DNA from 4 places in the Aliiroseovarius crassostreae genome. Region 4 is predicted to be linked to each of the others. Evidence: riboswitches for the same ligand, from Rfam matches in the RefSeq annotation. Region 4 holds a riboswitch; each other region holds the start of a gene.
The links. A riboswitch is a leader RNA that binds a small molecule or an ion and turns the genes downstream of it on or off. The one in region 4 is predicted to bind cobalamin.
Positions count from the first base shown of each region.

Region 1: linked by a shared signal. The riboswitch ahead of K3J57_RS03340 (DUF1636 family protein) and the one ahead of K3J57_RS00405 (DUF1636 family protein) in region 4 are both predicted to bind cobalamin.
Region 2: linked by a shared signal. The riboswitch ahead of K3J57_RS15970 (DUF4198 domain-containing protein) and the one ahead of K3J57_RS00405 (DUF1636 family protein) in region 4 are both predicted to bind cobalamin.
Region 3: linked by a shared signal. The riboswitch ahead of bluB (5,6-dimethylbenzimidazole synthase) and the one ahead of K3J57_RS00405 (DUF1636 family protein) in region 4 are both predicted to bind cobalamin.

Region 1 is NZ_CP080772.1:681,859-689,689, reverse strand. It holds gene K3J57_RS03360 (AI-2E family transporter) at 1-345, shown strand, start outside; gene K3J57_RS03355 (HdaA/DnaA family protein) at 345-1,049, shown strand; gene K3J57_RS03350 (RNA degradosome polyphosphate kinase) at 1,247-3,463, shown strand; gene K3J57_RS03345 (Ppx/GppA family phosphatase) at 3,527-5,065, shown strand; cobalamin riboswitch at 5,201-5,412, shown strand; gene K3J57_RS03340 (DUF1636 family protein) at 5,505-5,936, shown strand; gene K3J57_RS03335 (hypothetical protein) at 5,963-6,376, opposite strand; gene K3J57_RS03330 (endonuclease/exonuclease/phosphatase family protein) at 6,423-7,439, opposite strand; gene K3J57_RS03325 (molecular chaperone DjiA) at 7,443-7,831, opposite strand, start outside.
Region 2 is NZ_CP080773.1:198,207-206,037, reverse strand. It holds gene K3J57_RS15995 (GntR family transcriptional regulator) at 1-327, opposite strand, end outside; gene K3J57_RS15990 (energy-coupling factor ABC transporter ATP-binding protein) at 484-1,134, opposite strand; gene cbiQ (cobalt ECF transporter T component CbiQ) at 1,121-1,909, opposite strand; gene K3J57_RS15980 (NikL family nickel/cobalt ECF transporter subunit) at 1,906-2,505, opposite strand; gene cbiM (cobalt transporter CbiM) at 2,502-3,119, opposite strand; gene K3J57_RS15970 (DUF4198 domain-containing protein) at 3,157-3,954, opposite strand; cobalamin riboswitch at 4,105-4,328, opposite strand; gene pssA (CDP-diacylglycerol--serine O-phosphatidyltransferase) at 4,513-5,247, opposite strand; gene K3J57_RS15960 (phosphatidylserine decarboxylase) at 5,240-5,932, opposite strand; gene K3J57_RS15955 (glucosamine kinase nucleotide-binding domain-containing protein) at 6,104-7,003, shown strand; gene nagA (N-acetylglucosamine-6-phosphate deacetylase) at 7,000-7,831, shown strand, end outside.
Region 3 is NZ_CP080772.1:406,427-414,257, forward strand. It holds gene K3J57_RS02010 (Lrp/AsnC family transcriptional regulator) at 6-458, shown strand; gene K3J57_RS02015 (MarR family winged helix-turn-helix transcriptional regulator) at 455-898, opposite strand; gene K3J57_RS02020 (hypothetical protein) at 987-1,442, shown strand; gene K3J57_RS02025 (YebC/PmpR family DNA-binding transcriptional regulator) at 1,551-2,291, shown strand; gene bluB (5,6-dimethylbenzimidazole synthase) at 2,523-3,317, opposite strand; cobalamin riboswitch at 3,366-3,567, opposite strand; gene K3J57_RS02035 (c-type cytochrome) at 3,668-4,276, opposite strand; gene K3J57_RS02040 (DMT family transporter) at 4,473-5,402, shown strand; gene K3J57_RS02045 (ABC transporter substrate-binding protein) at 5,817-7,298, opposite strand; gene panB (3-methyl-2-oxobutanoate hydroxymethyltransferase) at 7,472-7,831, shown strand, end outside.
Region 4 is NZ_CP080772.1:93,211-101,041, reverse strand. It holds gene K3J57_RS00420 (FecCD family ABC transporter permease) at 1-386, opposite strand, end outside; gene K3J57_RS00415 (ABC transporter substrate-binding protein) at 388-1,335, opposite strand; gene K3J57_RS00410 (ABC transporter ATP-binding protein) at 1,348-2,130, opposite strand; gene K3J57_RS00405 (DUF1636 family protein) at 2,127-2,531, opposite strand; cobalamin riboswitch at 2,632-2,850, opposite strand; gene K3J57_RS00400 (ATP-binding protein) at 3,588-5,120, opposite strand; gene K3J57_RS00395 (response regulator) at 5,108-5,794, opposite strand; gene K3J57_RS00390 (VIT and vWA domain-containing protein) at 5,847-7,831, opposite strand, start outside.

The DNA of each region.
Region 1 (7,831 bases), 590 kb from region 4:
GGCGCCCTTGCGATCGGCCTGGCGCTGTTTCAGTTCTGGGGCGAATGGTGGAGCCTGGGCGGCGTGGCCGCAATTTTCTTTGCCGGACAGTTCCTTGAGGGCAACATCATCACCCCGAAACTCGTCGGCAATTCCGTGGGTCTGCACCCGGTCTGGCTGATGCTGGCTCTGTCTGTCTTTGGCTCGCTATTTGGGTTTGTCGGGATGCTGGTGGCCGTGCCGGTGGCCGCCGCCATCGGCGTGATCGCCCGTTTCGTGATCGGGCAATACAAGATCGGGCGCCTTTATCAAGGCGTGGCCGGTCGACAGAACACCGTAGCCGAAGAAGAGGCAAAGGACCTTTGATGCAGGATCAACTTGCCTTTGACCTGCCCGTGACCCCGGCGCGGGGGGTGGATGATTTTCTGGTCACGCCGTCCAATCAGGCGGCGATGGCGATTGTGAACGGCTGGGCGCTCTGGCCCAATCAGAAACTGGTTCTGGCAGGCGCAGGCGGCACGGGGAAAACCCATCTGGCCCATGTCTGGGCGGATCAGTCCGGGGCGGAGATCATTCACGCCGACCGCCTGGACACAACCGTGATCGAGGCGCTTGCGGGTGGATCGGTGGTGGTTGAGGATGTGGACCGGATCGCCGGGGACCGCGCGTCTGAGACCGCGCTGTTTCACCTGCACAATCTGGTTCTGGCCGAAGGTGGCTGGCTGATGCTGACCGCCGAAGATGCGCCCTCGCGCTGGGGGCTGCGCCTCCCCGACCTGCGATCACGCATGGAAGGCACCACGCTGGCCCGGCTGGAGCCCCCCGATGACATGCTATTATCCGCGGTTCTGGTCAAACTGTTCCATGACCGCCAGATCAGTGTAAATGCCAATCTGGTCGACTATCTTGTGCCCCGGATGGAGCGGTCTTTAGCGGCGGCGGGGCATCTGGTGCAGGCTCTGGATCAGGTCGCCCTGTCCGAACAGCGCCCGATCACCCGTGCACTGGCCCAGCGGGTGTTGGGCATTGCGGCCAGTGGCGACTTTGGTGGCGATTTCGGTGGCGATTAACGCCTTTCCAGTAATTTCCGTGATCCAACGATACCTGGCGAGCTTCAGGGGCTTTGCCCCTCGCGAGGCAAGCTCGCTCACCCCAGGATATTTACGACAAGAAAAAGCGGCAGGCATGTGGGGCCGGCTTGCTGGACAAGCCACGCAGGCAGGCGTAACGTCACATCGCCGTTACAAAACACCGCGATAGAGCTGTCATGACCAAAGCCGAGACCCCCAACACGCCGCTTTCCGACTTTCTGCACGCCCCGTTCCCGGAGGCGGCAGAATTACCCCCCGAGGAGACGGCGGGACCAAAGCGGTTTTTCAACCGTGAACTGAGCTGGCTTGGCTTCAACTGGCGGGTTCTGGAAGAAGCGGAAAATCCGCGCGTCCCGCTGTTGGAACGGCTGCGGTTTCTGTCGATCTCGGCCACCAATCTTGACGAGTTTTACACCGTGCGTGTGGCCGGGCTGCGGGAGTTGGTGCGCGAAGACGTGACCACCCCCGCAGCAGACGGTTTGCTGCCCGCCGAACAGCTGGCACTGATCAATCAGGACGCCCGCGCCCTGATGGCGCGCCAGCAATCCACCTATGACACGCTGACCCGGCAGATGCGCGACCAGGGCATCATTATCGAGAAGCGCGCCGACCTTACCCCGGAGGACAAGGCCCATCTGGATCAGGTTTTTCTGAGCCAGGTTTTCCCGGTTCTCTCACCATTGGCCATTGACCCGGCGCACCCCTTCCCGTTCATCCCCAACACTGGCTTTGCGCTGGCGCTGCAGCTTGAGCGCAGCAAGGACCGGCAGAAACTCAAGGCGCTGCTTCCGATCCCGCAACAGATCAACCGCTTTGTGCGCCTGCCTGCCGCTGAGGGTCAATGTCGTTTTCTGCCGCTGGAAGACCTGCTGCTGGAACATCTGTCGAGCCTGTTCCCTGGCTATGTCGAGAAGGGCAACTGCGCCTTCCGCATTCTGCGTGACAGTGATCTGGAGGTCGAAGACGAGGCTGAAGATCTGGTGCGCGAATTTGAAACCGCTCTTAAACGCCGCAAACGCGGCGAAGTGGTGCGGATGAAAATCACCAAAGGTGCCCCCGATGCCCTGATGCGGATGATCAAACGCGAACTGCGCGTGTCCGGTGACGAGATCGTGGAGGTGGACGGGATGATCGGCATGGCCGATCTGGGTGAGCTGGTGCTGAAAGATCGCCATGACCTTCTGTGGCCCAGTTTCAGTCCTCGTGTGCCGGAACGTGTTCAGGACCACGAAGGGGACATGTTTGCCGCGATCCGCCAGAAGGATATGTTGCTGCACCACCCGTATGAAACGTTTGACATGGTGGTGCGATTTCTGAACCAGGCGGCGCGCGACCCGAATGTGGTGGCGATCAAACAGACGCTGTATCGCACGTCCCATGACAGTCCGATTGTAAAAGCCCTGTGCGAAGCGGCGGAGGACGGGAAATCCGTGACCGCTCTGGTGGAACTCAAGGCCCGCTTTGACGAAGCTGCAAATATCCGCCAATCACGCCGTCTGGAGCGCGCCGGGGCCCATGTGACCTATGGGTTCATCAACTACAAAACGCACGCCAAAATCTCGACCGTGGTGCGGCGCGAAGGGGATGAGCTGGTGACCTATACCCATTATGGCACCGGCAATTACCACCCGATTACCGCCCGCATTTATACCGACCTCAGCTTCTTTACCTGCGACGCGGCGCTGGGACGTGATGCGACCAAGGTTTTCAACTATCTCTCGGGCTATGCCGAACCTCAGGGGCTTGAAAACCTGGCCATTTCACCGCTCAACCAGAAAACCACGCTGATTGCGCTTATTCGGCGCGAAGCAGATCTGGCCAAAGACGGCAAACCGGCCGAAATCTGGGCCAAGATGAACTCTCTGGTCGAACCCGACGTGATCGACGCGCTTTATGAGGCCTCCCAGGCGGGGGTAAAAATCAGTCTGGTGGTGCGGGGCATCTGTGGGCTCAGACCCGGCATCTTAGGCCTGTCCGAAAACATCCGGGTCAAATCCATCGTCGGGCGTTTTCTGGAACATTCCCGTATCGTCTGCTTTGGCAATGGGCACGGGCTGCCGTCGAAAAAAGCGCGCGTTTACATCTCGTCCGCCGACTGGATGGGGCGCAACCTGAACCGGCGGGTGGAAACCCTGGTCGAGGTCAAGAACGCGACGGTGAAGGCACAGATCGTCAGCCAGATCATGGCCGCGAACTTGGCGGATGTGGCGCAGAGCTGGGTGATGGGGCCAGATGGCAGCTTTGCCCGCACCGACCTGTCCGCGCTGGATCACCCGTTCAACTGCCACCGGTTCTTCATGGAAAATCCGTCCCTCTCGGGACGCGGATCCGCCGGGGCATCAGACGTGCCGAAACTGGCCCACAGCCCCGAAGAACCTGCGGATCTGGATTGACCCGGGGCTGCTGAAATGGGCATAGTCAGCAAGGAAACAGGAAGACGGGCAGGGATTTCCAACATGAATACAACAGCTTCCACCGACGAGTGGGGTCCGTTTGGTCGCCCGATCTTTGAAGACCCCTCCGCCCGTGCCTTGTCGCGCGTAGGCGTGGTCGATGTGGGGTCCAACTCGGTCCGCATGGTGGTTTTTGACGGTGCTGCCCGTTCGCCCGCCTATTTCTTCAACGAAAAAATCCTCTGCGGCCTCGGATCCGGGCTTGCCCAGACCGGGTGCCTGAACCCAGAGGGCCGGGCGCGGGCGCTGGCCGCAATCAAACGGTTTCAGCTTCTGGCCAAAGGCATGCACCTGCCCCCGCTGACCGCGGTGGCCACCGCCGCAGTGCGTGAGGCCACGGACGGGCCGGAGTTCCGCGACGAAGTCCTGCGTGAAACGGGGCTCAAACTCTACGTGATTGACGGCGAAGAAGAGGCCCGGCTGTCTGCGCAGGGCGTTTTGCTTGGCTGGCCTGAGGCCAAAGGGCTGATGTGCGATATTGGCGGCAGTTCGCTGGAGCTGGCCAGGATCAATGGAGGCCATGTTGGCAAACGCATCACCTCCCCTCTCGGACCGCTGAAACTGGCCGACACCCCAGGCGGAAAGAAAGGGCTGAAGGCTGAGATCGCCCGGGTGGTGGATGAGCTGGCCGCCGAAATGGGCACGGATCACAAACGCCTGTTTCTCGTGGGGGGAAGCTGGCGCGCCATTGCGCGGCTTGACATGGAACGCCGCAACTACCCTTTGACGGTTTTGCACGAATACCGCATGCCGCTGAAATCACTACAAAAAACCCTGAGCTGGATTGAAAAGGTGGATCTGGAAGAGATCCGGCAACGCACCTCCACCTCGGCCACCCGTATGGCACTGGTTCCGATCGCCGCGCTTGTGCTAAAACGCTTGATCCATGTATTTCGCCCCAAGGAAATCGCCGTCAGCTCCTACGGGATCCGCGAAGGGATGCTTTATGAACAGATGCCAAAGCCCATTCGCAAACGTGACCCCCTGATCGAGGCCTGCCGCTTTGCCGAACAAAAGGACGCGCGCGTTCCTGGCTTTGGCAAAGCCCTCTATGACTTTCTCACCCCGCTTTACAAATCCGCGCGGGCGGACCAGAAACGGGTGATCAAGGCCGCCTGCCTGCTGCATGATGTGAGCTGGCGCGCCCACCCCGACTATCGTCACGAAGTCTGTTTCGACAACGCCACCCGCGCCAATCTTGGGGGGCTCACCCATGAAGAACGGGTGTTTCTCGGCCTGTCCCTGCTGCACCGCTATAAAAACAGCCGCCAGGGATCGCGATTTGAAAACCTGTTTGAAATTCTCGGCGAAAAGGACCTGATCCGGGCCGAGGTTCTGGGCAAGGCCATGCGCTTTGGCGCCATGTTCGCGGTGGATGGGCCACAGGACAAGGCGGAGCTGAAATGGTATCCCAAGAAACGCGAGTTGCATTTGCACCTTGCCGCAGAAGCCCGTGATCTTTTCGGCGAGGTTGCCGAGAGCCGGTTTGACGCGCTCTGTGCAGCACTTGACGCCACCTCAAACGTCAAAACTCTGCGCTGAGCCTTCGCTTTTTCTTGCTGAAAATACCTCGGGGTGAGGCCGCCAGGCCGAGGGGCAGCGCCCCTGCCCCCGTTCTTGTCCCTGTTCATGCCCCTCCCCACATACGCTTCTTGCTTGACACCGGCCGCGTCCTGCGTCACCCATTTCTCAGATGGTTCCCGGATCTTTCCACCAGAAAGTTTCGGGTGAAAAGGGAATGTGGTGCGGTCGGATCTCGGCCAATTCCACAACTGCCCCCGCAACTGTAAGCGGTGAGCTGTTTTGAAAAACCACTGGGCGCCCCCCGGGAAGGATCAGAACCGCCAAGACCCGCAAGTCAGGAGACCTGCCATCTAATGAAACTCAACCCGGGCGGGGTGCCCCGGCAGGAGGATCGCAGGCGGCCAGAATGCCCCCTCTTCCCCCCGCCCCATCCCGCATCTTACGCGCGGAGGGCGTCATGTACCGGACACAGATGCAGACGGTGGGACAGACCACAACAACCACACCGACCCAGAAGGGGCAGCAGCTTGTTCTCTGCACCCCCTGCCCCCATACCGGCCAGATCTGCACCGCAGGTCATGCCATGATGGTTCAGCTTCAACAGGCCATCACCGCCGCACGCGACAGTATCGAGGACGGGTTTGAAATCTCGGGCCATGCTGAAATGGGGGGCTGTGGCCGAACCTGCCTCGTGGCCTATCATGCCACCCGCAGCGAAACACATGTTTTCGGCGATGTGGAAGAAGGTGAGGACATCTCTGCCCTGCTCGATTTCGCTCGCAACAATCACGAGGCATTGAACCGCGGCACGACACCGCTTTCCCCCAGCGGCCTGCAGCGCACCCCTGGGTGCGTCATGGCCATGCGCCGGGGAGCTGCCCTGTTCTGACCTTCAGGCCAGGCCTTTGTGCGGCTTTACAGATCCGTTCCCCCGTCCGGTGTCGCAGCTTCAGGCGGGACAGGAGGCTGTGGCAATTTACGCCGCAAGATAATGTCACCATTGGGAAGCACTTCCGGCGGGTGATAGGCAGACAGATCCCCCATTTCCGCCATCAGATCCTGCCAGCCTTCGTGCAATTGCCTGGCCCAATTTTCGGCCATGCCCTCGGCCAGCCCGTCACGCATCGGGGACATTTCCTGCGCCAGCCCGTCCAGCAACATCTGCAAGCCGCGCGACATCAATTCCGCACCGTCTTCCAGCTTGGGATCCCCCTCGGGGGACGACGGCGGAGACGGCTGGGGGGATTGGGGTTGGCCCGTCTCAGCCAGCCCCGGGGAGGACAAGGCAACAAGCCCTGCCAGCAAGGTGGGTTTCAGGATCTGTTTCATACGGAAAATATGGGGCGCAGAGATCGGTATTTCCAGTGCGCAAGCGTCAAAGATCAATATCCAGCGTGACCGGAAAGTGATCCGAGGCGGTCAACAGCGCCTCGCGCAGGGCCTCAGCCCGATAACAGAGCGGGTCGTCAAACGGGTGCCAGATGCGCCAGACCGGGTCAAACCCGCGCAGGTCCTCGGAAATCATGATATAGTCGAGTAGCGCCTGCAAATATCGCTTCTGGCTCGCAATATAAAACCGGGCAGAGCTGATGCGGGCCGCCGAAGGGCGCGCCAAAAAGCGTGCCGCATGTGGATCATACAGACAGGGGCCTTCGCCCTCGCCCATTACAATTTCCACCCCTGACCGGCCAAACAGCTTTTCATATTCATCAAGCCCCGGACCATCGTTGAAATCCCCCAGCACAATCACCTGTTCCCCCGCTTCAAGAAGCTGGTCCACCCGTTGCCGGATCCAGATACATTGCGCCATCTGCTTGCGGCGGTTTTCGATGCTGATACGGATCGCCTCTTCCGCATTGCGGGCCCCATGCGGGGCTTTCGACTTCACATGCACCCCGATCAGGCGCAGTTTCTGCCCGTTTTTCCGCAGTGTCAGCGCCACCTCCAGCGGGGGTTTGGAAAACACCACCGGATCGGGATTGGCATCCACATCCAGATCCAGATGGAAGGCACCGTCAAAGCGCGGCGCATACTGGCCCTGTGCCGCCCCCCAAGGATCATGTTTTGCCTCAAACTGGTCCGGGTCATATAAAAGCGCGATTTCCTGCTGGGTGTCATTTGCAAACCCGATCAGAGCCTTACGTGCCCGCAGGCCAAAAATCCGCGCGAAACTTTCCAGAGCTTTCACGGTCGAACGGCGGCGATTTTCATCTGGGGCTTCGACCACCATGATCAGGTCGGCTTCAAGCAATTTGAACACCACCCCGGCCGCTTTGAGCTGCGCCCGCCGGGTCACGCCCCTCCTTGTGGCCAGTTCCGCATCCGCAATCGGGCGCCCCGTATCATCAAACAGCGTGTTGAACCATTCGACATTATAGGTAGCGATACGCATGGGTCAGTGGCTCCCCTGACGTGCATTGATCTCTTCCCAGGCGCGGTTCACTGCAATCAGCCGCTTTTCCGCCAGCTTGATCGCCTCTTCCGGCACCCCCCGCGCCACCATCACATCGGGATGACTGTCGCGCACGGCCTGGCGCCAGACCTTGCGAATTTCACGGATCGGCATGTCCTTGGGCACCCCCAGCACCTGATAGGGGCACGCCTCGGCGTCCGGCACGAACCGCGCCCGCAACGCAAAGAACTTCTCTTCCGGGATGCCAAAAATGCGCGCCACATGAAGCAGGAATTCATTTTCGTTGGGGTGGTATTCCCCATCTGCCAGCGCAATGAAAAACAACCCTTCCATGAGGTCGAAAAGCGCCGGGTCGGCTGGTCCGAACATAT
Region 2 (7,831 bases), on a different replicon from region 4:
GCCATCAATACCGTTTTTATCCAGACGCTTAGCGCCCATCTCTGCCAATTTTGGCTCAACTGAAAGACGCAGGATTTCGATCTGGTCAAACCGCTCCTTGGTCATGACCGGAACCGCCACACGCCGGTTTTCCAGAACTTCAAGCGCGCCTTCCGTGGTCAGTTTTCGAATGGCTTCACGCACGGGAGTCACCCCCGCCCCAATCGCCTCTGCCAAGCCGTGAATGGTCAGTGGCTGACCGGGCAGCACCTCTCCAAACAGGATCATTTCCTTGATTTTCGTGTAATAGGTTTCATGAACCGGACGGCGACCTGTCAATCTGCTCATCACATTCTCCAACTGGCGGCGAACCTTCTGTCAGGGTGTAGCAGATCGCGCCGCGCGCAGCAAACCGGTCACGCCACGAGGGGTTGCAGTTTTGATAAAAACTGTAACACGCTCCGGGAAATCACCCCCCGAACAGGTCCGGAGGGCGCGGTATTTTCAGAATCGCACCAGTTTGCGCCCTTCCAGCCGATAGCCTTCCGGCGCGATTTCAGAGCGAAATTCCGGCACATGGCTGACCAGCAGAATCGCCTGATCCAACCCTTTGAGGATTTCGATCAGGCGGGCGTAATTGTCCGGGTCAAGCGCATTGGTGGGTTCATCAAGGATCAGCACCTCGGGCTCCATCGCCAGAACCGTGGCCAGCGTGACCAGTCGCTTCTCACCACCCGAAAGCTTGTGAGTGACCCGATCACGCAGATGGATCAGCCTCAGGCGCGACAGCACCCGGTCCACAATCGCCAGCGCCTCGTGCTTGGATTTGCCCAGGTTGAGCGGCCCGAAGGCCACATCTTCGGCGACGGTCGGACAGAACAGTTGATCATCCGCATCCTGGAAAACAAGCCCGACCCGACGGCGCATTTCGTGGAAATCCGCCTCGGCGATGCAGGGTTTGCCAAAGGCTTTCACCGTGCCGCTCATGGGGGTGATCAACCCCATGATGATCTTGAGCAGGGTAGATTTGCCCGCCCCGTTTGGCCCGACCAGCGACAGGCGTTCCCCCGGTTCCAGCCGCAGCGCCGCCCCTTCCAGCACCGGGTCCAGCCCCGGATAGGCAAAGTGGATATCTTCCAGCTCAATGAGTGGCATAGAGAACCTCGGCGCCGATCAGTGTCAGCAATGCAACCGCCAGAGACAGGGCAAACAGGATGTCGGACCGGCTCAGCCGGAACTCTTCAAGCAGCAGGATACGGCCCGAGAACCCCCGGCATTTCATCGCCGCCAGAATGCGTTCGGAGCGCTCGATCGCCCGCACCAGCATCATCCCCACCAGATAGCCATAGCTGCGATAGGTGTGCCAGTTGGTGCCGGGGCGAAATCCGCGCAGTTTCATCGAGACACGCAGGCGCAGGTATTCCTCACGCAGCACTTCGATATAGCGGATCGTGAACATCATCAGATGCACCAGCCGCGCCGGGGTTTTCAGCGCAAATAGCGCATGCCCCATGGTCACCGGCTCCATCGTGCCCACCAGTGTCATCACCGCAAGGATCACCGCGTTGGCGGTCAGCGCAATTTCCACCGCGCGCCACAACCCTTCCCAGCTGGCGGCAACCCCCCAGATCGTGAAGATCGGCGTCCCCGGCATGGTAAAGGGCAGCAGCACCAGCATGAAGATGATGAAACTGTCCATCATCGCCATCCGTTTCAGGGTCTGGCGAAACGGCAGGCCGGACAGGCAGAGCAGCCAGACCGACAGGCCCATGGCGCCGGTCAGGACCCGAAGGTCACTGAGCCCAACCACGACAATCGCATAGGCCAGGGTCATCACGATCCGCATCCGCGGGTCCAGCGCAGAGACGGCGGCGCGAAAGGCGCCAAAGCCGGACAGGGGTTTTTCGACACCCGTCAGAACATAGGTCATTGTCCATCCCCCATCTTGCGCCGTGCGGCGATATAGAAGACCACGCCGAACAGGCCGAAAATATAGCCGATCCCGCCAAGGATGGACTGGAAATTCGCCTCATTCTTCAGCGCGGTGATTTCCTTGCGCAGCGGGCGCAATTCGGTGCGCAGCATGGTCGCAAGCTCGGATTGGGCCTGATCAGACAGCCCGGCATTTGACGCCATCATCTGTCCGGGCACACCTTGCAGCACCGACGCCGCGGCGGCGGGGTTGGGGGCGGTGGGGCTTTGCCCCATCAGCTCTGCCACTTCCGCACCGGGCATGATCACCTCAGCCACATGCCCCGCCCCCAGATCGCCCCGAAACACATGGGTGATCGGCTGGGCCGGTGTGAACAGAAAGAACCCGTCCGCATCGGTTTTGGTCTCTCCGATCTTGGTGCCCGCCTCATCAAACACCTCAATCAGCAGGTCAACGGCCATGTCCCCATTGGAAAACCCGACCTCGCCCTCGATATTCGATCCGGACGGGAAGACGGCAGAAATCACGTTATGGGCATAAGCCGGCAGGACCGGCAACGCCAGAAGCGCGGTCAGAAAGAAGGCCCGGATCATGTCAGCCCTCCTTTCACATCCATGAACAATTCAGGTTTGACACGGCGGGCCAGGAAAATGGCGGCGCCGGACAACAACGCCTCGATCACCATCACCGGGATATGGGCAAAAAACACCAGCTTTGCAGCGGGCAGGAACTCATCCCCGGTCAGCGCGAGGGAAATCGCCACGGCAATGGTGGTGGCCGCGATGGCCATACCCCCGCCGATGCCCCCCCAGATCGCGCCCTGACGCGGAGAGCCCCGCGCCACAAGCGGGCGAAACGCCAGCCCGACCAGCACCGCAGGCAGCGCGATATTCACCGCATTCACCCCCAAAACGGTCAGACCGCCAAACCCAAAGAACACCGCCTGCAGCAACAGCCCGACAAACAGGGCCGGAAAGGCGGCCCAGCCCAGCACAAGCCCGGCCAGCCCGTTCAGGATCAAATGGACCGAACTGGGCCCGATCGGCACGTGGATCAGCGAGGCCACAAAAAAGCTTGCCGACAGCACACCTGCCGCAGGAATGCGTTCAAGGGTGAGATCCTTCAGGCCCATGGCAAGCCCGCCAACGGCCAGAACCGCACCGCCAATCACCACCGGGTTGGACAGGGCGCCATCTACGATATGCATTCTGCCCCCTCCCCTTTTTGACTGTGGAATGCGCGCGTCATTTCAGATCCTCCGCCCGGATCCACAACACGGCATCCTGGCTCAGTTCCTTGCCCTCATGTTCCGTCTCAGGTCCGGTTCCCAGGGCCGCGAAGCCCCAATAGCCGGATTTCGGAATGCCGAAGGTAAAGACGCCATTGGCATCCGTCAGCGCAACAATGCTCCCTCCGCCCATTGGCTGAACGGTGCTGCCGGAGGTGGCAAACCGCTCCAGATCCGGTTCGGCCGCCATATATTCGATTTCGATCTCGGCGCCGGCAACGGGTTTCCCTTCGGACAGGACCTGCCCCGAGAAGGTCGAGCCGGTGATCACGTTATAAGGTTTGTTGAGCGGCAGGATTTCGGTCGGCAGACCCACCGGCTGATCCCAATCGGTGGGCAGGGTGTTGCGATTCAGAACAACCTTGGCAATCTGCTGGATATAGATGTCTTCGCTTTGCTCATAATAGGGGGCGGGCACCGTCACCACCACGTAATCGCCCGACCGTTTGACCGGCACGCTGGCCCGATAGGCGGCAGCCTCGTTCGAGGCCCCTTTGAAGGTCGCAGGCTCCAGACGATCCATCAGGTCGGTCTTTTCGCCATTATGCACCATGAAAAATTCCTGCGGCTGGCCCATGTCCATTGCGTGCCCGTTTTCCATCGGGTGCCAGAAGATCAGCCCCATCGGCACGTCCCCCGGACGCGCGATCAGCGCATCCTTGGTATAGTTCAGCTGGAAATGCGCAGAGGCCGTGACCGGCAGCAATGCGGGAAGGGAAATGGCCAGTGCTTTGGCCAGAAGGGTCGTTTTCATATCGTCCTCATTCGACAGTGCGGACACGTCTTTCGCGCGCCCTGCAAGCAGGAATGAACAACGGGGAGTTGGCACGGTGGGTCCGGTTTTCGTTCTGGGACCGCCGGGCCAGACGCTCACCCCGGCGTCCGGTTGGAAATGGGCAAGGTCTCCCTGGCCCAGTGTCCGGCAGGTCTCCTGACTCGCGGGTCAAAGCTTGGCTGGCCTTCCCGAGGCGCCTTTCGGCGGCTTCCCAGTGGCATGTTCAGCGTCGCTCACCGCTCACAGTTGCGGGGGCAGTCACGGAATTGGCGCCTGTTGGCTACACCTCACCGTATTCCCTATTGCTACCGCGGAGCCTCTGCTCGCGCGGAACCGATCACAGGGTCTGAATGTCAGATCAAGGCCCCGGATGTCAAGATGCAGCGCCCCTTTCCACAGGTCGCAATCAGGCGACAGTCGGTCGCGAGTTTGCGCAAGGCGTTGAATTCAATCACATTTGAAAAGGTAAGAAAAACGGGCCCTAAAGCCGCCACCCAAATCCGCGGCGAATCACCACCCGCAGGGACTGTCACGTTGTCAGTCGCGCAGCATCCGCAGCGCCCCGAGGGCCACCAGAACCAGATAGGCCACACTGCACAGCAGGAGCGTCAGCCAGATATAGGTCACAAAGGCCGCCCCGAACACGCCCACAGCAACCAGCACGTATTTCACATGCTCCCGATGCACCCGCGTGGTTTTGAAAGACGGGGTCGGAATGCGACTGATCAGCAGGAACGCCACCAGCATCAGGTAAAGCACCGTGATCCCGTCCGGCAGAGGGCCCGACTGCACAAACACCCGGTCCAGATAGATCGGCACCAAGGCCAAAAGCGCCCCGGCCGGCGCGGGCACCCCAACGAAATGCGCCGAGCTGCCGCCCTGTTCGGATTTGTTGCCCACATTGAACCGCGCCAGACGGATCAGGCAGCAGATCGCAAAGGTCAGCGCCGCCAGCCATCCCAGAGAGCGCAGATCCTGCAGCCCCCAGAAATAAAGAATGAATGCGGGCGCCACGCCAAAATTCAGGAAATCGGCCAGGCTGTCCAGCTCGGCCCCCATTTCGGACTGCCCATTGACCAGCCGCGCCATCCGGCCATCCAGACCATCCAGCACCGCCGCCAGCAAGATAAACCCAACCGCCCAGCTGACATGGCCCTGAATGGCAAACCGGATCGCGGTCATACCCGCACAGACCGCCGCCACGGTCATCACATTCGGCACCAGTTGGATCAGGGCAACCTTGCGGGGCGCCTTTTGGGGGTCATCAAGCATCGGCGCTGCCGTCTGCCTCGGACGCGTCGGTCAGCTCTGCAATCAGCGTCTCACCCGCGATCATGGTCTGGCCCAGACGCACCATCGGCGCGACCCCTTCCGGCAGATAAACATCCAGACGAGAGCCGAAACGGATCAGGCCGAACCGCTCCCCAAGTCCCAGACGCTGCCCTTCGCCGGTGAAACAGACAATGCGGCGCGCCACGAGACCCGCGATTTGCACCACGGCAATGTCGCGCCCGTCGGGCATTTCGATCCGCAGGCTGTTGCGCTCATTGTCCTTGCTGGCCTTGTCGAGCGAGGCGTTGAAGAACTTGCCCGGGCGATAGGCGATCTTGACGATCTTGCCGCCCACCGGCATCCGGTTCACATGGCAGTTGAAGACCGACATGAACACGCTGACGCGGGTCAGCGGCTTGTCTTCCATCCCCAGTTCCGCCGGGGGCACCGCCGGTTCGATCAGCGACACCACCCCGTCCGCCGGGCTGATGATTACATCATCGCGCACCGGCGACATGCGTTCGGGATCGCGGAAGAAATAGTAACACCAGACGGTCAGCCCGACCCCGATCCAGCCGAGCGGCTCCCACAGCAAAAACAGCACCACGGTGATCGCGGCAAAAATGGCAACAAACCGACGCCCCTCGGGATGCATCGGTTTGACGAAGGTAGACATCATATTCACGGCAGGTTTTCCGATCAAAAAAGTTCGCCCCAAAATACGCAGCGCGATTGGGAAAGCAAGCGGCATCACCCGCCCCCGCCTTTGGACCGGCGCCTGTGATCCGGCACGGCGTTGCAAACAGCCCGAGTTTGGCCTGTTCTTTTGTCGTCATCTGCGGTTTACAGTTTGACCATGACATCACCTTCCGCCCCCTCCGCCCCCTGCCAGACGCAACCGGTCATCGCCGTGGATGGCGGCGGCACCAAATGCCGGATGGTGCTGGATTGTGGCACCACCCGGCATGACGTCGAAGGCGGGTCGGTGAATGTGAACTCCGATTTCGAGGGCGCGATGGCCGAGATCAGGCGCTGTCTGGATCTGCTGTCGCACCGCTCCGGCCAGACGGCAGACCAGCTTGCCGCCCTGCCCAGCTATCTTGGACTGGCCGGGATTATCAGCCCGGCGCAGATCCCCGCGATCCGCGCGGCCCTGCCCTTTGCCCATGCAAAGATCGAAGATGACCAGCCTGCCGCGCTCAAAGGTGTGCTGGGGGAAGAGGACGGATATCTTGCCCATTGCGGCACCGGGTCTTTCGTGGCGTCCCAGATCAGCGGAAGGATGCGCTTTATTGGCGGATGGGGCGCGGTTCTGGGCGATCCGGCCTCGGCAATGTGGGTGGGACGAACGGCGCTCAACTATAGTCTGGATGTGGTGGACGGGCTGCGCGCGCCCTCGGACCTTGCCAGTCATTTCCTTGATCAGTTTGCCGACCCGCTTGGCATCCTGCGCTTTGCCGCCGGGGCCTCGCCTGCGGATTTCGGGCAACTGGCCCGGGCCGTGACCCGATTTGCCGAAACCGGTGACGCGCTGGCGCTGGCGGTGATGGAGGCCGGGGCGGACGCAATTGCCGACCGGCTGATCCGAATGGGCTGGCAGCAGGGCCAGCCGCTCTGCCTGACCGGTGGGATCGGGCCGGAATTTGCCGCCTATCTGCCCGACCAGATGCAACAGAGCCTGATCGCGCCCAAAGCCACGCCGCTTGAGGGGGCGCTGGCGCTGGCGCATCTTTTTGCCAGGGAGGGTCAGCCATGACCGCTGCCACGCTGCGCGTCTCGGGCGGGCCGATTTTCGACGGCACCCAGCTGCGGATGGGCCATGTGGCCCTGTTTGTGGACGGGGCGCTGCAGACACTCCTGCCCGAGGACGGGACCAGGCCGGATATCGACCTTGGCGGGGACATCCTGTCGCCCGGCTATGCGGATCTGCAGGTCAATGGCGGCGGCGGGGTGATGCTGGGGGACGCCCCCGGGATCGACACTTTGCGCATCATCTCCAAAGCGCACCGCGGGCTTGGCGTGGCGCAATTCCTGCCCACGCTGATCACGGATCGGCCCGAAACCACCCGCGCCACCATTGCCGCCGTGCAACAGGCCATCCATGCACAGGTGCCCGGCATTGCCGGATTGCATCTGGAAGGCCCGCACCTGTCACTGGCCCGCAAAGGGGCCCATGACGCCGGCCTGATCCGGGCCATGACCGAGGCCGATCTGGACACGCTCATGGCCGCCGCACAGGCCCTCCCCGTGCTGAAAGTCACAATCGCCCCGGAAAACGTTACCCCCGAACAGGTGCACGCATTGGCCAAGGCCGGGGTTCTGGTCTCGCTTGGTCATACGGATGCGGATTTCGACACCTGCCTGCGTTATGTCGAAGCGGGCGTGCGCTGCGTCACCCATCTGTTCAACGCGATGAGCCCGCTTGCCAGCCGCGCGCCGGGCTGCGTGGGCGCGGCCCTCGGGGAGGGGCGGCTTTGGGCCGGGGTGATCGCGGACGGGATCCATGTGCATCCGCAGACCTTGCGCACCGCATGGGCCGCCAAATCTGGCCCCGGTGAGATTTTCCTCGTCTCCGACGCAATGG
Region 3 (7,831 bases), 310 kb from region 4:
AATCAATGACGAGTTTTGACCAGATCAACCGCAAAATATTGCGCGAACTATCCCGCGACGGGCGCCTGCCCAATACCGAGCTTGCCGATCGCGTGGGCCTGTCGCCCTCTGCCTGCCTGCGCCGGGTGCAGGAGCTGGAACGGGCAGGGGTGATCAAGGGCTATCGCGCCGTGCTGGACCCGGTGGCGATGGGCCACGGCTTCGCCGCCTATGTGACCGTGGGGCTGAACACCCATACCAAGGCAGCACAGGATGCGTTTGAACGGGCCATGACCCGGTATGACGAGGTGCGCGAGTGCCACAATATCACCGGCACAGTGGAATATCTGCTCAGGGTCGAGACCGAGGATCTTGCGAGCTACAAGCTCTTCCACACCGAAAAACTGGGCACGCTGCCACAGGTGCAGCAGATCGTCACCCATGTGGTGATGGGCTCCCCCAAGGATGAGCGGGCCTAAAGCGTTTCGGACGTGCCACGCAGCCGGGTGACAACGCGCTGGGTCAGCGCCAGAAACTGCGCCTGCTCGTCTTCGGACAGGCCCGAGAGCGCCTGTTCATTGACCGCATTGGCCGCCGCATAGGCCGGGTCCCGCAGTGCCTTGGCCTGATCGGTCAGCCAGATCCGTTGCGCACGCCCGTCGCTGGGGTCTTTCATCCGTCGCAGCAACCCGTCGCGTTCCATCCGGTTCAATGTGTTGGCCACGGTGGCCTGTTCCAGATCCAGCTTCTGCACCAGCTCTTTCTGGCTTTGGCCGTCCTGTGCCCACAGTTCCAGAAGGATCGGAAACTGGCCCACGCTCAGCCCCAGATCGCGGATCCTGTGTTGCAGCGCCTTGGCAAACAGGCGCGCCAGATGATTGGCCAGATACCCGGCAGAGATGTCTTTTTGAAAACGCATAGGGGGGTTTTAGCTTTACATAGCCTGCTATGCAATATTATATAGCAAGCTATGTAAAAGAATCGCGCCACAAGAAAAGGGATCTTACATGACACCGAAACTGCACGCCGCCGCAGGCACCATTGCCTTCCTCTCCATCCTGACCTTCTGGTCCTCAACCCTGATCACCGAGCTGTTTGCCGGCCATGAGACCATCACCATGGTCAAGCGGCTGGTGCTTTATGGGCTGGTTGTGCTGATCCCCGCGGTGGCCACCGTGGGGGCCACCGGCATGGCCCTGGGCAAGACACGCAAGGGGCCGATTATTGCAGCGAAAAAGAAACGGATGCCGGTCATTGCGCTGGCCGGGCTGGGGGTGCTGTTGCCCGCCGCCTTCTTCCTTGATCACAAGGCACAATCAGATGAGTTTGACCTGGTGTTCTATGTGGTGCAGGGGATCGAACTGCTGGCCGGCGGGGTCAACCTGACCCTGATGGGGCTGAATATTCGCGATGGGTTGCGGATGACCGCAAAGCGCCGTCAGGCCCGCGCGCGCAAAGCATAGTCCAGAGGCAAATCTTCGGGCGGGCCATGCCCCCCTTGCCCCCCGGCCACCGCATGGGGTAATGAACGCGTCAACTGATACGGACATGCATGAATTACGGAGGTCGCCATGGCTGGCCACTCAAAATGGGCAAACATCCAACACCGCAAAGGTCGCCAGGACGCCGCCCGCTCGAAACTCTTTTCCAAGCTTGCCAAGGAAATCACCGTGGCCGCCAAGATGGGCGACCCGGACCCGGACAAGAACCCGCGCCTGCGCATGGCGGTGAAAGAAGCCAAGTCGCAATCGGTGCCGAAGGATGTGATCGACCGCGCGATCAAGAAGGCGATCGGTGGCGAGGCCGAGAATTACGACGAAATCCGCTATGAAGGCTATGGGCCCAACGGTGTGGCGGTGATTGTCGAGGCGATGACCGACAACAAGAACCGCACCGCGTCGACCGTGCGCTCGACCTTTTCGAAAAACGGCGGCAATCTGGGCGAAACCGGCTCTGTCGGTTTCATGTTCGACCGCAAGGGCGAAGTGATCTATCCCGCCTCGGTGGGGGATGCCGACACCGTGATGGAAGCGGCGATTGAAGCCGGGGCCGAGGATTGCGAAAGCGATGAGGAAAACCACCGCATCACCTGCGCCGATACCGACCTGAACGAAGTGGCCACCGCGCTGGAAGCCGCGCTGGGCGAGACGGAATCGACCAAGCTGATCTGGCAGCCGAACATCACCACCGAGCTGGATCTGGAGAGCATGCAGAAGCTGATGAAGCTGGTGGACGCGCTTGAAGATGATGATGACGTGCAGCGTGTCACCACCAATTTCGAAGCCTCGGATGAGGTGCTGGCGCAGCTCTAAGCCGCCTCGGATCAAAGATGAAAACCCCGGCCATTGGTCGGGGTTTTTTGTTGGGTAGCAGGGCAGATCCGAACCAACAAAGTGTTTGGGGAAACCAGAAGCACAAAGAGGCTCCTAGCGCCCGAAATACGGATATCCCTTCCGGCGGTGCGCAGTTGATCTGAGGCATGAAGTGGCGCCAAAAAACAGCCACTTCAACAGGTTGCGTGCATTCCGGGCAAAGCCGAAGCGTCAGGTTTCTGGTGCAGCGTCACAGGTGGCCTGTGCGAAATCGCCTGAATACCCGCCGTCTTCAAGCCTGTGCTGGGTCTGCCTGATCTGCTCCAGAAGCGCGACCGCGTCGGGGTCTTCCGACCCTTGCCCGAAACGCTCGAAATTCACCAGCTCCTCCAGCGGCAGACGCGGACGCCAGCCCGCGGATTGCAGCTCGGGCCGGTCAAAGAAATGTGACACATAGCCAAGGCACAGATAGGCCACGGGGACCACGCGGTCGGGAATATGGAGCACCTCTCGCAGGCGGGTGTGGTCCAGAATACTGACCCAGCCAAGCCCCAGCCCTTCGGCGCGTGCGGCCAGCCACAGGTTCTGCACCGCGCAGACGCTGCTATAGACATCCATGACCGGTTCATGGGTGCGCCCGATCACCACGGGCCCCGCGCGATCCTTGTCGCAGGTGATGCAGATATTGACGGGGCTTTCCAGGATCCCTTCCAGTTTCAGCCGGCGATAGGTGTCGCGGTTGGCGCCTTCGAACATCTCTGCCGCTTCCCCATGGGCGGTTTCGAACAGATCATGGACCTTGCGCTTGGTGTCGTCCTCTCGGATCACGACAAAATTCCAGGGCTGCATGAACCCCACCGAGGGCGCGTAATGCGCGGCCATCAGCACGCGGGTCAGCACGTCATCCGGGATCGGGTCGGGCCGGAACTGTCCGCGCACATCGCGCCGGGTAAAGATGGTCTTGTAAAGCGCCTCGCGCTCTGCCGTGTCAAAACAATTGTCAAAAGATGTTTGTGGGTTGGCCATATCCATATCATTCCCCTTGATGGATGTCCTTGCCCCGTTGTCCACACGGCGCAGTATGATTTTCAGGCCGGTCTTCTGACTCAGGTTCCTCCCGACCGCGTCCTTCCCAGAGCGAGCTCCAGTGGATCGTTGCGGCCAGTCCCCTTTACAGCGTTGGGCACGTGGCAGGTTTGCACTGCCTTCCCGATTCTCCGCCTCAGTCGCCAACCCCTTGCGCGGTCGGCCGCATCAGCAGCACCTGAAAATGATGTGTGCCGGGGCCTCCCCGGCGGGTCAGTTGTAGGAAGCCCGCGCTCCGCAGGCAATCCGTTTTTCGACCAAATGCGCCGCGAAAACGCCGCGGCGGCGGATCACTCCTCGACCAGCCCGCTTACATAAAGCGCGACGGCGTTGATCTCCAGCTCGGTCAGGTTCTTGGCCACCGAATGCATGATCGCACTGTCATTGGTGCGCGACCGATCCTCAAACGCCATCAGCTGTTCCACCACGTAATGACGGTGCTGGCCGGCCAGCCGCGGCAGGGAGGCATCGCCTGCTGCAAATTCCCCGTGGCAATCGGCGCAGGGCGGGATTTTGGTATACTCATTGCCCTCGTGATAGATGTAGTATCCGACCGCTTCCAGCGCCTGTTTCGACGAGCGCACCCGGTGTTTGAGCGGAGGCTGGGCCGCGTAATATTGCGCCAGTGCCGTGATCTGCGCATCCGACAGGTTTTCGGCCATGCCGTTCATGATGTCGCTTTCCCGCGTGCCGTCGCGGAAATTGCGCAGCTGTTTCTCGATATAGTCGCGGTTCTGCGCGGCGAGGCGCGGATACATCCGGCTCGACGCCTCTCCTTCTGCGCCATGGCAATGCGAACAGACATCATTGCGCAGCTCGGTGATATCCGTGGTGTCCTCGGCCCAGAGTGGCGATGTGGCGAGCGTGAACGCGGTAAAGAGGAAAGGCATCAGACGCATGGGGGCTCCTGTTGGCAGGTTTTGCGCGCAGGCGGCGCGGGGTGATGCAAACATAGCGGGCGGACCGGCCGGGGGCAGGTCGCAAATTGCCACACCAATGCGCAGGGCGCGGGAGGGGGCGCGGGATGGGCGGCGGCAAAGGCGGGCCGCGCGGGTTTCCCTTGCCAAGCCGGGTGCAATCCGATCATGTCACCCCATGACGCGCAGCAGCCCCACCCCCAACCCGGCGCCCAACCGACCGCCAAACCGGGCCCTGTCCGGCATCCTGTGGATGCTGGCTGCGGGGCTGATGTTTGTGGCGATGAATGCAATGGTGAAACATGTGGGGCAGAGCCTGCCCTCGACCCAGGCTGCGTTTTTGCGCTTTCTGTTCGGGCTGATCTTCGTGGCCCCCGCGCTGGGGCGCATCGCGCAGACGCGGTTTGACCGGCGCAGCTGGACCCTGTTTCTGGCGCGGGCGGTGGTGCATACGATGGCGGTGCTGTGCTGGTTTTACGCCATGACCCAGATCACCGTGGCCGAGGTGACGGCGATGAACTACCTCAACCCGATCTACGTCATGCTGGGGGCCGCCCTCTTCCTGGGGGAGAGTGTTTCGTGGCGGCGGATGAGTGCGGTGGGGGTGGCCTTCCTCGGCGTTCTGGTGATCCTGCGCCCGGGGGTACGAGAGCTTGGCCCGGGGCATCTTGCAATGATCTTTACCGCAATCGGACTGGGAGGGTCCTATCTGATTGCAAAGCGGCTGTCGTCGATCACCTCGGCAGCGGTGGTGGTGGCGATGATGTCGCTGACCGTGACCGTGGCCCTGGCGCCCTTTGCCTGGATCGTCTGGGTCACGCCCAGCGGGATACAGCTGGCCTGGCTGGTGGCGGTGGCAGGCTTTGCCACCGGTGGTCACTATGCCATGTCGCGCGCCTTTGCCGAGGCCCCTGTATCAGTTACCCAGCCGGTGGCATTCCTGCAGATCATCTGGGCGGTGATCATGGGATATGCGCTTTTTGACGAACCGGTGGATGGATGGGTGATCGCCGGTGCCGCGATGATCATGTCCGCGGTCAGCTATATCACCTGGCGCGAAGCAATGCTGAAACGGCGCAGCTCTCAGGCCGGCGTCATCCCTTCCTGATCTCGGCATTCCCCGCTCGGCCCGACCAGAAGGAGCACCTACGGTGCGCTTGATGCCTCGCCACCGGCTGCGCCGCTGGCTCGGGCAAAAGGGGCGCTGCCCCTCGCGAGGCAAGCTCGCTCACCCCGGGATATTTGCAGCAAGAGGAAAAGAACACCTGCCATCCTCCTCTTGCCAAAAATATCCTAAAGCGTTTCGGGAGAAACTTGCGGCACATGTTTATTCCGAAACGCCCATGACATTGATAGCTCTTGCGGCGTTTCGGTTTTTCCCTGTCTCAGGTGAAAACCGAAGCGCTTCGGGGGAGAGCCGAAGGCTCGGGGGCAACGCCCCCAGCGTCCGCCAGAATGGAAAACGGGGCCGCCCTTGCCGCCCCGTCAGATTGAATATGGTCAGTTTGAAGATGGCCTGCGATCACTCGGCCCAGCTGACCCCGGTCAGGTCATTGGCCTGGGTTGGCGCATTTTCCCACAGGCCCTGGATCTTGGCGTTTGCCACCCCGGTTTTGGCCAGTTGGAACAGGTATCCGTTCACGTAATCCTCGGCGATGATCTGTTGCATTTCGGCAAGCAGCCCTGTCCGCTGTTCCGGGTCTGAGGTCAGGTCGAGTTTGGCGTTCAGCTCCTGGAACTCCGGGCGATCATACTGGAAGTAATAGTCCGGCCGCGCATAGATGCCGATATCGGCGGGTTCGGTGTGGCTGACGATGGTCAGGTCGAAATCCTTGCCCTTGAACACCTGTTCGATCCATTGCGCCCATTCGAGATTGGTGATCTCGGTTTCGATCCCCACCGCGCGCAGCTGGGCGGCGATGATTTCTCCACCGCGCCGTGCATAGGTCGGCGGGGGCAGCATCAGGCGCAGTTTCACCCCGTCGGGGGCTGCTTCGGCCAGCAATTGCCTGGACAGGTCCGGGTCGAAGGATGAGTTCGCGGTCAGGTCCACATAGGCGGGCTGATGCGGGGCGTAGTGGGTTCCGATCGGGGTGCCATAGCCGAACATTGCGCCGTCGATGATGTCTTGCCGATTGATGGCATGGGCAATGGCCTTGCGGATGCGGATGTCATCCAGCAGGGGCGCCTTGTTGTTGGTCGACAGGATCGTCTCGCCCTCGGTTGACCCGACGATCACGGTGAACCGTGGGTCTGCCTCGAACTGTGTGAGTGTTTCCGGGGCAGGGAAGTTTGGAAACGCGTCCACATCCCCTGCCATCATCGCGGCAAAGGCGGCGTTCGGGTCCGAGATGAACTTGAACGTGGCTTTGGCCAGCGCGGGTTGCGTGCCCCAGTAATCTGGGTTGCGTTCAAGCGTCACGTGATCGCCCTTGGCCCAGTTGCCAAAGGTGAACGGGCCGGTGCCGACCGGGTGGGTGGCGGCCTGTCCGATGCTTTCCGGCGCCACGATCACCGCATCCCCCCAGGCCATGTTGAAGGGAAAGTTGCCATTGGGTTTGGCCAGCGTCACCTGCACCGTCAGCGGATCCAGCGCCGCCACGCTTTCAATGCCGGCAAACAGGGCCTTCTGCGCGTTGGTGCTGTCTTCGGCGCGGGCGCGATCCAGTGTGAAAACCACGTCATCCGCGTTCATCTCACTGCCATCGTGAAAGCGCACATCGGGCCGGAGTTTGAACGTATAGACCGTGCCGTCTTCGCTCACCTCCCAGCTTTCCGCCAGGCCGGGGCGCACCGACCCGTCCGGACCAAACCGTGTCAGCCCTTCGAACAGATTGGCATAGACCACCTCGTCAATGGCCGCGGCCGCACCGCTGGTCGGGTCGAGGTTGGGCGGCTCCAGCACCATGCCGAGACTGATCGTGTCATTGCCCGCAAGCGCCGTGCCCGCCATCAGGGCCAGGGCGCAGGGGGGGGCGAAAAGGGTAGATTTGAGAAAACTCATGGCTGTCCTCCTTTGTGGACTGTCACTGTTGCCCCCATGAAACGCGAAGGGGTGGGGGCATGGCAAGGGGGAGTTGTGCGCAAACCAGACCTTTGATTTTCTGCGATGCAGCATGTATATTGCGCCGAATGTGGGGCGATGACCCCGCGTGTCTTGTTCCGGGGAGGGAATACATGTCCGCCAGCAGCCACCAAACGGCCCTGACGCCGTCTGACATTCGCGCCATGAAAGGTGGTGCGCCCATTGTCACTCTGACCGCTTACACCACGCCGATGGCGCAGATGATGAACGACCATGTGGATGTGGTTCTGGTTGGGGACAGCCTGGGTATGGTGCTGCACGGGCTGCCTGATACGCTGGGTGTCACGATGGAGATGATGTGCCTGCATGGCGCCGCCGTGCGCCGGGGGCTCACCCGCCCGATGCTGGTGATCGACATGCCGTTTGGGTCTTACGAAGAAAGCCCCGAACAGGCGTTTCGCAATGCAGCAACGATCATGCGCGAAACCGGTGCGGATGCGGTGAAGCTCGAG
Region 4 (7,831 bases):
AGAAACATGCCAGTGTGTAAAAATGCCAATATGGCGCCAAACGCACCGCCTGCCGAAATACCCAGCAAGTGGGGATCGGCCAGTGGGTTACGCGTGACCGCTTGAAGGCTACCTCCGACTATGGCCAGTCCTGCCCCCACGAAACACGCCAAAAGCGCACGGGGAAAGCGAATGTCCCAGACGATGGCCTCGCGCCCGGTGGACCAAGTTCGCGTGATGGTGTCCGGGGCAAATTTGTTAACCAAAATGCCCCAGACAGTTGGCAGGGGCACCGATATGGCGCCCACGCTGATCGCAATCGATATAGAGAAGAGCAGCAGGACGACCCCGCCCCCAATCACAAAACGGAAACTGGTGCTGCGACTGTCTGCTGCCCTTGCAAACATGTTATTCATCCCGAAAAGCCGCAGCGAGTGTTTTCACCGCCTGAATGTTGCGCGGGCCTGGTGTGGCTTCGACGTATTCCAGCGTTACGAAACGGTCGTTCTTCACAGCATCCAGATCCGCGAAGGCCGGGTTGGATATCATAAAGTTGCGTTTCTCTTCGGCTGTCACCTCTCCGTAGTTCACAATCACGATGACTTCGGGGTTGCGTTCGACCACAGCTTCCCAGCCCACGGTGGCCCAGCTTTTCTCAAGGTCGTTCATGATGTTGGTGCCACCGGCGGCCTCGATCAATGCGTTTGGCATGGCATAGCGGCCTGCCGTGAACGGGACATCCTCTCCGCTGTCATAGACGAAGACGCGCGGGGCTTTGGCAAGCGGCGACAGAGAGGCGGTGAAGTTAGCAAGATCAGTGCGATAGCCTTCAACCAGTGCATTGGCCTTATTTTCAACACCAAAGATTTTGCCCAGATTCAGCAGATCATTATACATGTCATCCATGCTGGCGGCGTCTTTTTCACCGATATGGATGCAGCTTTCGGTCAGCTCATAGACTGTGATGCCAAATTGGTCGAGCGTCTTGGGCGTCACGTCCCCCCCGACTTTCATGCCATAGTTCCAACCGGCAAAGAAAAAGTCCGCATCCGCGCCGATCAACACCTCTTTGCTCGGGTATTTCGCAGACAGCTCGGGCAGTTCTTCGACGCCTGCTGTCATCGTCTCGTCCAGCGTTTTCCAGCCAGAGATACCAGTGTAGCCCACCATGCGGTCGGCCAGACCCAAGACCAACATCATCTCGGTCAGGTTTACATCGTGCGCGATTGCCGCCTTAGGCGGCTCTTCAAAGGTCACTTCACGGTTGCAGCTTTGCACGGTGGTTTGCGCAAAGGCCGTTGTCGTCATCACAGCCAGCAACACGCCGGATACGAGTGGGGTTTGGAAAAGTTTCATAGGGGGCTTCCTTTAGCTCGGCAGATGAAATGAAAGGTGTTGAGTATTGCTGAGGCTCAGCGTTTCGCGATGCGCTGTGACGCGGAAGGTTTGGGACACCTGAAGCTCACTCAGCACGTCCTCGGGTGGGCCGAAACCCTTGCAGTGGCCATCTTCAAGCAAAAGAACGGCGTCGCAGACATCGGCGGCCATGTTCAGGTCATGCAAGGACACGACAATGGTCAGACCAAGCGTGCGGCTCAGCGACAGAATCTCAAGTTGATGGCGGATGTCGAGGTGATTGGTCGGCTCGTCCATCACCAGCACTTGTGGTTGCTGTGCCAACGCGCGCGCCACCATCACACGCTGCCGTTCACCGCCAGATAATGTGCCGAGGTCACGATGCATCAGGTGCTGAAGGTCCATTCGAACGATGGCCGCATCGACAATCTCGGCATCTTGCGCACCGGGGGTCGAGAACCCCAAACGGTGCGGTGTGCGGCCCAGGGTAACGATATCGCGCACGGTTAACCCGAAAGCACCGGGTTGCTCTTGCAAAACGGCCGCAACCTTTCGGGCCGCTGCCTTCGGCGGAAGGGACCAAATATCCTCTCCGTCCACCAAAATGCGCCCTGATGTTGGTTGCTGGTAGTGGTAGATCATGCGCAACAGCGTGGACTTGCCCGCGCCGTTCGGGCCGACCACCCCCAGCACCTGTCCGGACTGAAGCTCAAAGCTGACGGGGTGGAGAAGACGCGGCAGAGACCGATGAGGCGCCCAGCTGATATTGTCAGCAACCAGACTTGCGGCGCTCATGACAGGCGTGCCGCGCTGTCTTCGACGGCAAGCATCATGGCCGGAACCCGTGCCAATGTATGTGTGCGCAGCTTACCGGGCCGATCGACGGATGAGCACCAACCATCCCCCAGGACGGCATATTGCTGAGCGAAAGAAACGAGATCATCAATGTCCTGATCGGGGTCAATGCCGCCGAACAGATAAGTTGCTTTGCGTGTGCTGTGATACGCAATCGTGCAGGGCTGCGCACAGCCCGCCATGCAGGCAACGCCCGAGATCTCGAACTCTTCACTGATCGTGTCACCCGCCGCATCAATCGCCGCGCGAAGCCGTTCGATCAGTTCATAGCCGGGGCGACAGGTCTTGCCCTTGTGTTTGCATGATGTGCAGATGGTAATTCTGTGATTTGGTATGCCCATGTCGCCCTCCGCGATAGAGCGGGGCAAACACAGGTCGATTTTCACACGGTTTTATCCGTAAAGCCATCATGGCCTCCTGTCCGGACACCCCGCCCGGGTTGAAGTTACGTCTTTGATGGCAGGTCTCCTGACTTGCGGGTTATTGCTTGCCCGAACCTTCCCAAACGCTGTGCGTTCAGTGGTGTTCATCGGGGTCGCTCGCCGCTCACAGTTGCGGGGGCAGTCACGGATTTGGCGCCGATTGGCTCTTCCTCACCGTATTCCCTTTTCATTCCGAAAGCGCGTTTGTCTTCCGAAAACCATCCGGGATTGTTTCGGACAATAAATTTCCCGAGTCAATGGGCTTGCAGCAAGCTTCAAATCGACAGCTGGATTTGGTCGGTATGGTGCAAAAGCGGTCGTCGAATAAACCACAACCAACGGCAGAAAAGTCCTGCTACATGATCTTAGGCCGCCATATCTATGCTGAGGGGTGACGAATGGCTGGTTCTTACGCCGTATTGCAGCATCAAAATTTTCGCCAGTGCAGCGCACGCAGCACAAATTTAACACTTCCGCTGTGGGCTCTTTTGACACCTTCGCCGCAGCATTGACGAAGGACCGCTTTTCGTATTGGGTCAGGAATGCTTGACGTTTGGGTCGGAATTGAGTGACGTGAATTCCTTGTTTCCTGAAGTTTTGGCAGCCGAATGCGTCAAAGGCTCGTGACGTCCCACAGACCAAGGCCTTAGCGTTCAATCGCTGAGGCCTCGTTTGGTTTTAGAGACACGGTAGGTACCCAAGTCATTGCAATAAGCAGTGAGTTTCTGTGTTCTGGCATGAAACGCTCATCCCTCAAACATCACTGACCACCCTTTAGATTCGCGAACCGGACATGCGGTTTGGTATCCCCGAGATGCATGAGACAGAAAATGAGGGATACTCTCCATGCCAGAGATTTATCGGCACAACTGAAGTTGCCACGTCACCCAAACAAAGTGTTGGATTATTCGCCAGCTAGTGCCTGCTACTTAAACCAAAGCTGAAATCCAATCCCAGTTTGCGGATATCCACAGCTCAGAAACGTATCTCGAACACGGCACCGCCCTCGTTCGGGATCACGCACAGCGTCGCGCCATAGATGTCCAGAAGGGCGGTGACGATGGCCAGCCCCATCCCAGTGCCCCCTTGGTCACGGCGGGTGGTGAAAAAGGGATCGGCCAACTGCGCGGCATCATTTTCCGAGATCCCCTCGCCATCATCCCGAATGCTCAGCACGCCATTTTGGTGCTGAAGCGTCAGTTTGCGCGCACCGTGGGCAAGCGCATTCTGCGCCATGTGCAGCAGGATGATTTCGCCATGCGCAACGGAAAGAGGGATTTCGCGGGTGCTGTTTTGGTCGATCTGAATCGTCAACCCGTCGATATCCGGCAGCATCGCCGCCAATTCCCCCGGGCCCTTCTGTGTCTCTTGCCGCAGCTGAGACATCTCGCGCAGCCGCGTCAGCAAGATGTTCATCCGCCCACTTTCGCTGCTGATATTTCCCAGAAGCTTGGCGCGGTTTTCTGGGCTGAGGGCGTCGCTTTGCAGCAGTTCTGCTGCGCCCAAGATCGACGTGACTGGCGACTTCAATTCATGGGTGACGTGATCAGTATAGGTCGCAATCTCATTCGATCTTTGATCCAGGGTATCCGCCATCGACAACATGCTTTCACCCAGATCTGCCAACTCACGCACGCCATAGTGGCGCAAGGGTTCCGAGCGGGGCTTGTCCCCCGCTGCAATCGCGCGCGCCTCGTTGCGCAACCCGCGAATTGGACGGGACATGAGGCGCAGCAACAGTGCCCCGAGCAGTAGCGCACCGGACAGCGTAAAGACGCCCATGATCATCAGGGGGTCACGCTCGCGGAACACAAATTTGCGCAAGCTAAGGGGGGTGCGTGACAGCATCACAACGCCGATCACGCGGTCGTCGGACAGCACCGGATAAGCGATGAACACCCGATACCCCGTGTCGCGGCTGATCGAGTTCAGAGGGTGGCGACCATAATCGTCGTCACGGGTGCGCAGGGTGACACCGACCCCTCCTGTCAGGGCGGTCTGAACCTCAGGCAGCCCTGCGAAATCATGCAGCCCGTCTTCGCCCAGCCCGACGCCTTCGTGATCCAGAAAAATCGCCCCTGCCAAAGTCGTCCGTCCTGCAGCTTCGGCAAGCGCACGAAGGCGGGACAAGGTTTCCACATGGCGTAGATCTGAGTGGGCATTGACCGGGTTCCCCGCGGGCAGAGGGGGGAGGACCTGTTGTTTTCGAACATCTATTCTGGATGGAATCGGGTGCAGTGGTTCGCGCCAGAACACCATCTGTTCGTCACCCACAATCGGGCCAACAGGATCGCCCTCCAAGCTGTCGAACACGGTCCGGTAAACCTCGGCATAGATGGCGCCTTGCTTTAATAGCGCCTGCTCGGTTTCGCGGACAAATTGGTTGGATGTCAGCTGCACGGTCAGCATCGCCGCAAGCGGGATCGACACAAGAGCCACGCAGATAAAGCCGACAACCAAAGCCATCGAGGGGCGCCATTTTTGACGGATCCGGGTCACAGGCTGCATGGGCCAAGCTTGATGCCGACGCCATGGACGGTCACAATGATGTCGTCGCAGCCCACCGTTGCTGCCTTGGCCCGGACGTTGCGGACATGGCTGTCAATTGTGCGGCCCGACATGGTGGAGTTCACGCCATAGATGGCCTGGATCAACTGGTTGCGGTCATGCACGTGATCGGGCCGTGCCAGCAGGCTGGCGAGAAGTTGAAACTCGGTTGCGGTCAAGTCCAGCGTGTGATCGGCAATCCGGCAGACATGCCCGGCATTGTCTAAAGACAGCTGACCGCGGTTTTGCGGGCGCGACGCCGCGTGGACCCGAGACAGGATCGCCTTGATCCGCAACACCAACTCACGTGGGCTGAAAGGTTTGGGGACGAAATCATCCGCCCCCAATTGAAAGCCCAGCACGCGGTCAATCTCATCATCGCGGGCGGTCAGGAACAGCACCGGCACATCAGATCGCGCCCGGATCGCCTTGCAGCAATCGAACCCGTCCATGTTGGGCATTCCGATATCCAGAACGACCAGATCGACCTTTTCGCGCGCGACATGTGTCAGGGCAATCTCGCCGTTCGAGGCTTCGGTCGTGCGCATCCCTTCGGCCTCCAGCGCGATACGGATGATGTCGCGGATTTTGGGATCATCGTCTACAATCAGAACATGCGTAACCATAGGTGACATGTTGCAAGAGGCAGGGGTGATGTCCAGCCTTACATGTTGGCCTTTCATCAGATTACACCTGCTTCATTCGACGCGGCCGCAGCCCCAGCAATGTCATGACCGCGACAAGGATCATACCAAGCATGGCTTCGGGTTCGGGCGCCGAAGAGCCGGAAAAGCCCTGCGGATAAGCCTCTTCGCTGACACCAGACACCATAGGCAGGGGGACCCCGGCAGTGTTTGCTTCGCGGTCAGTATCGTTCACAACCTTCTGCGACACAGCCACGAATGAGGTGTTCTTTGTCTGCAGCGAGAACTCCAGCCCCAGTCGCGTAATCTCGGCATCCGCTGCCCCGGCGCGGTCACGTACGGCGATGCGACGCTCCATCGTTGCGATCTGATTGCGCGCCCAGATCAGCGGCAGAGCTGCCTCACCCTTCTGATCGGACAGGACCAGCTTCACCGGCATTTGGGCTTTGCGTCCTTGCACCAGACCGTTCAGCATCACCTGCCCCTGATCCGCCCCCTTATAGCGCGCATAGATGCGCAGGCTGTTGCCCGCAAACAGATCCGGGATGCGCGCAGGCGTAATGTCAGAAACCTCAAGCTCGCCCCAGTCAATCTCGATGTCGGTCAGAAGCGGGGTCTTTAGATTGGCAGCCATGACCTCGGCCACTTCCATCGCGTCTTCGTCCAGCCCGACATAACGTGCGTAACCGCGCCCTTCCTCGGCCATGGCATCCAGCAGATATCGATTGACCGAGCTGCCAATCCCGAACGCATAGATCCGCGCCTGCCCGATTTGTTCGCGAATGGTGCGCAGGACCTGGGCCTCACCCCCGATATAGCCATCAGACAGGAAGACCACGATGCGCATGGTATTTGCGGGGCTGGAGGTGGCAAAGGCCGCGTGGATGGCATCGTCGATCTCGGTCCCGCCACCGGAGGTCAGTTTCGAGACAAACTTTCGTCCCGCTTTGATGTTGCTGCTTGTTGCCGGGGTCGCGCCCTGTGCAAAATGGCGGGCTGTGTCAGAAAACGGGATGATGCGGAAATAGTCATCCGGACGAAGCCCCTTCAGCGCCGCATCCATGAACCGTTTGCTGGCGGCCATCGGCTGGCCCGACATCGACCCCGAGGTGTCCAGAACAAAGATCAGTTCGCGCGGGGTGGCGGTGGCTTCGTCAGGAATTGCAGGCGGCTCGATCATCACGGACAGAAACCCGCCCCGCTCATCGTGATGGGTCAGGCTGGCAGCCTGTAACGCCTCACCGCCCAGCATATAGCGCAGGATTAGATCTTTGTTGTCCATCACCTTGCCCTGAGTGAAGCGTGCGCCCAGCCCATCATCGGTATCAGTGATGTCCAGCGGATGGGTCGGGCTGGCAAACTGCGAAACCTCAACGCCCGCGACCATCGTCACATCCAAGGACACGCGATCCGACAGAAAGCTGTCGGGCAGGTCAAGACCCGCCACCTGCGGGTAGGCAGGCAGGGGACTGATCGTCCATGTGGCGTTTTGCAAGGCGGCGGCGTCATCCTGCGCCACGGCGGGTTGGTCTGCCGCCGGGTTTTCGTAGCGCGGGCCGACAATCATCGGAATGACCAGCTCATATTGCCCGTCAATTTTGGGCACCATCTGCACATATTTCAGCGTCACCTCAACCGGCAGTCCGGGCATAAGGTTGGCGATCTTCTGGGTGAACATGTTGGGCCGGTGCTGGGTCAAAAGCGCGGCTGCTTTGCCGTCTGAGGCCGCTTGCTTGTATTCGGCTTCGGCCACCTGTTTTTCGCGAATGACGGCCCGCACAATCTCATCACCCACATGCATGGTCATCCCAAACACGGCGGCGTTCTGGTTCAGTGGGAAAAGGTATTCCGCCTCAAGCGGGATCTGCGACGGGTTCGAGAAGGTCTGGCGCAGCTCAACCGTGGCCATATCCCCCTCGATATTGACCGCATAGGAGCTGTCCAACATGGGCAGTTCGATCATCTCACCACCCACTTGGGCCACAACCCGACCGGCGACGTCCTCATGATCTGTCTGGGAAAAGGCGC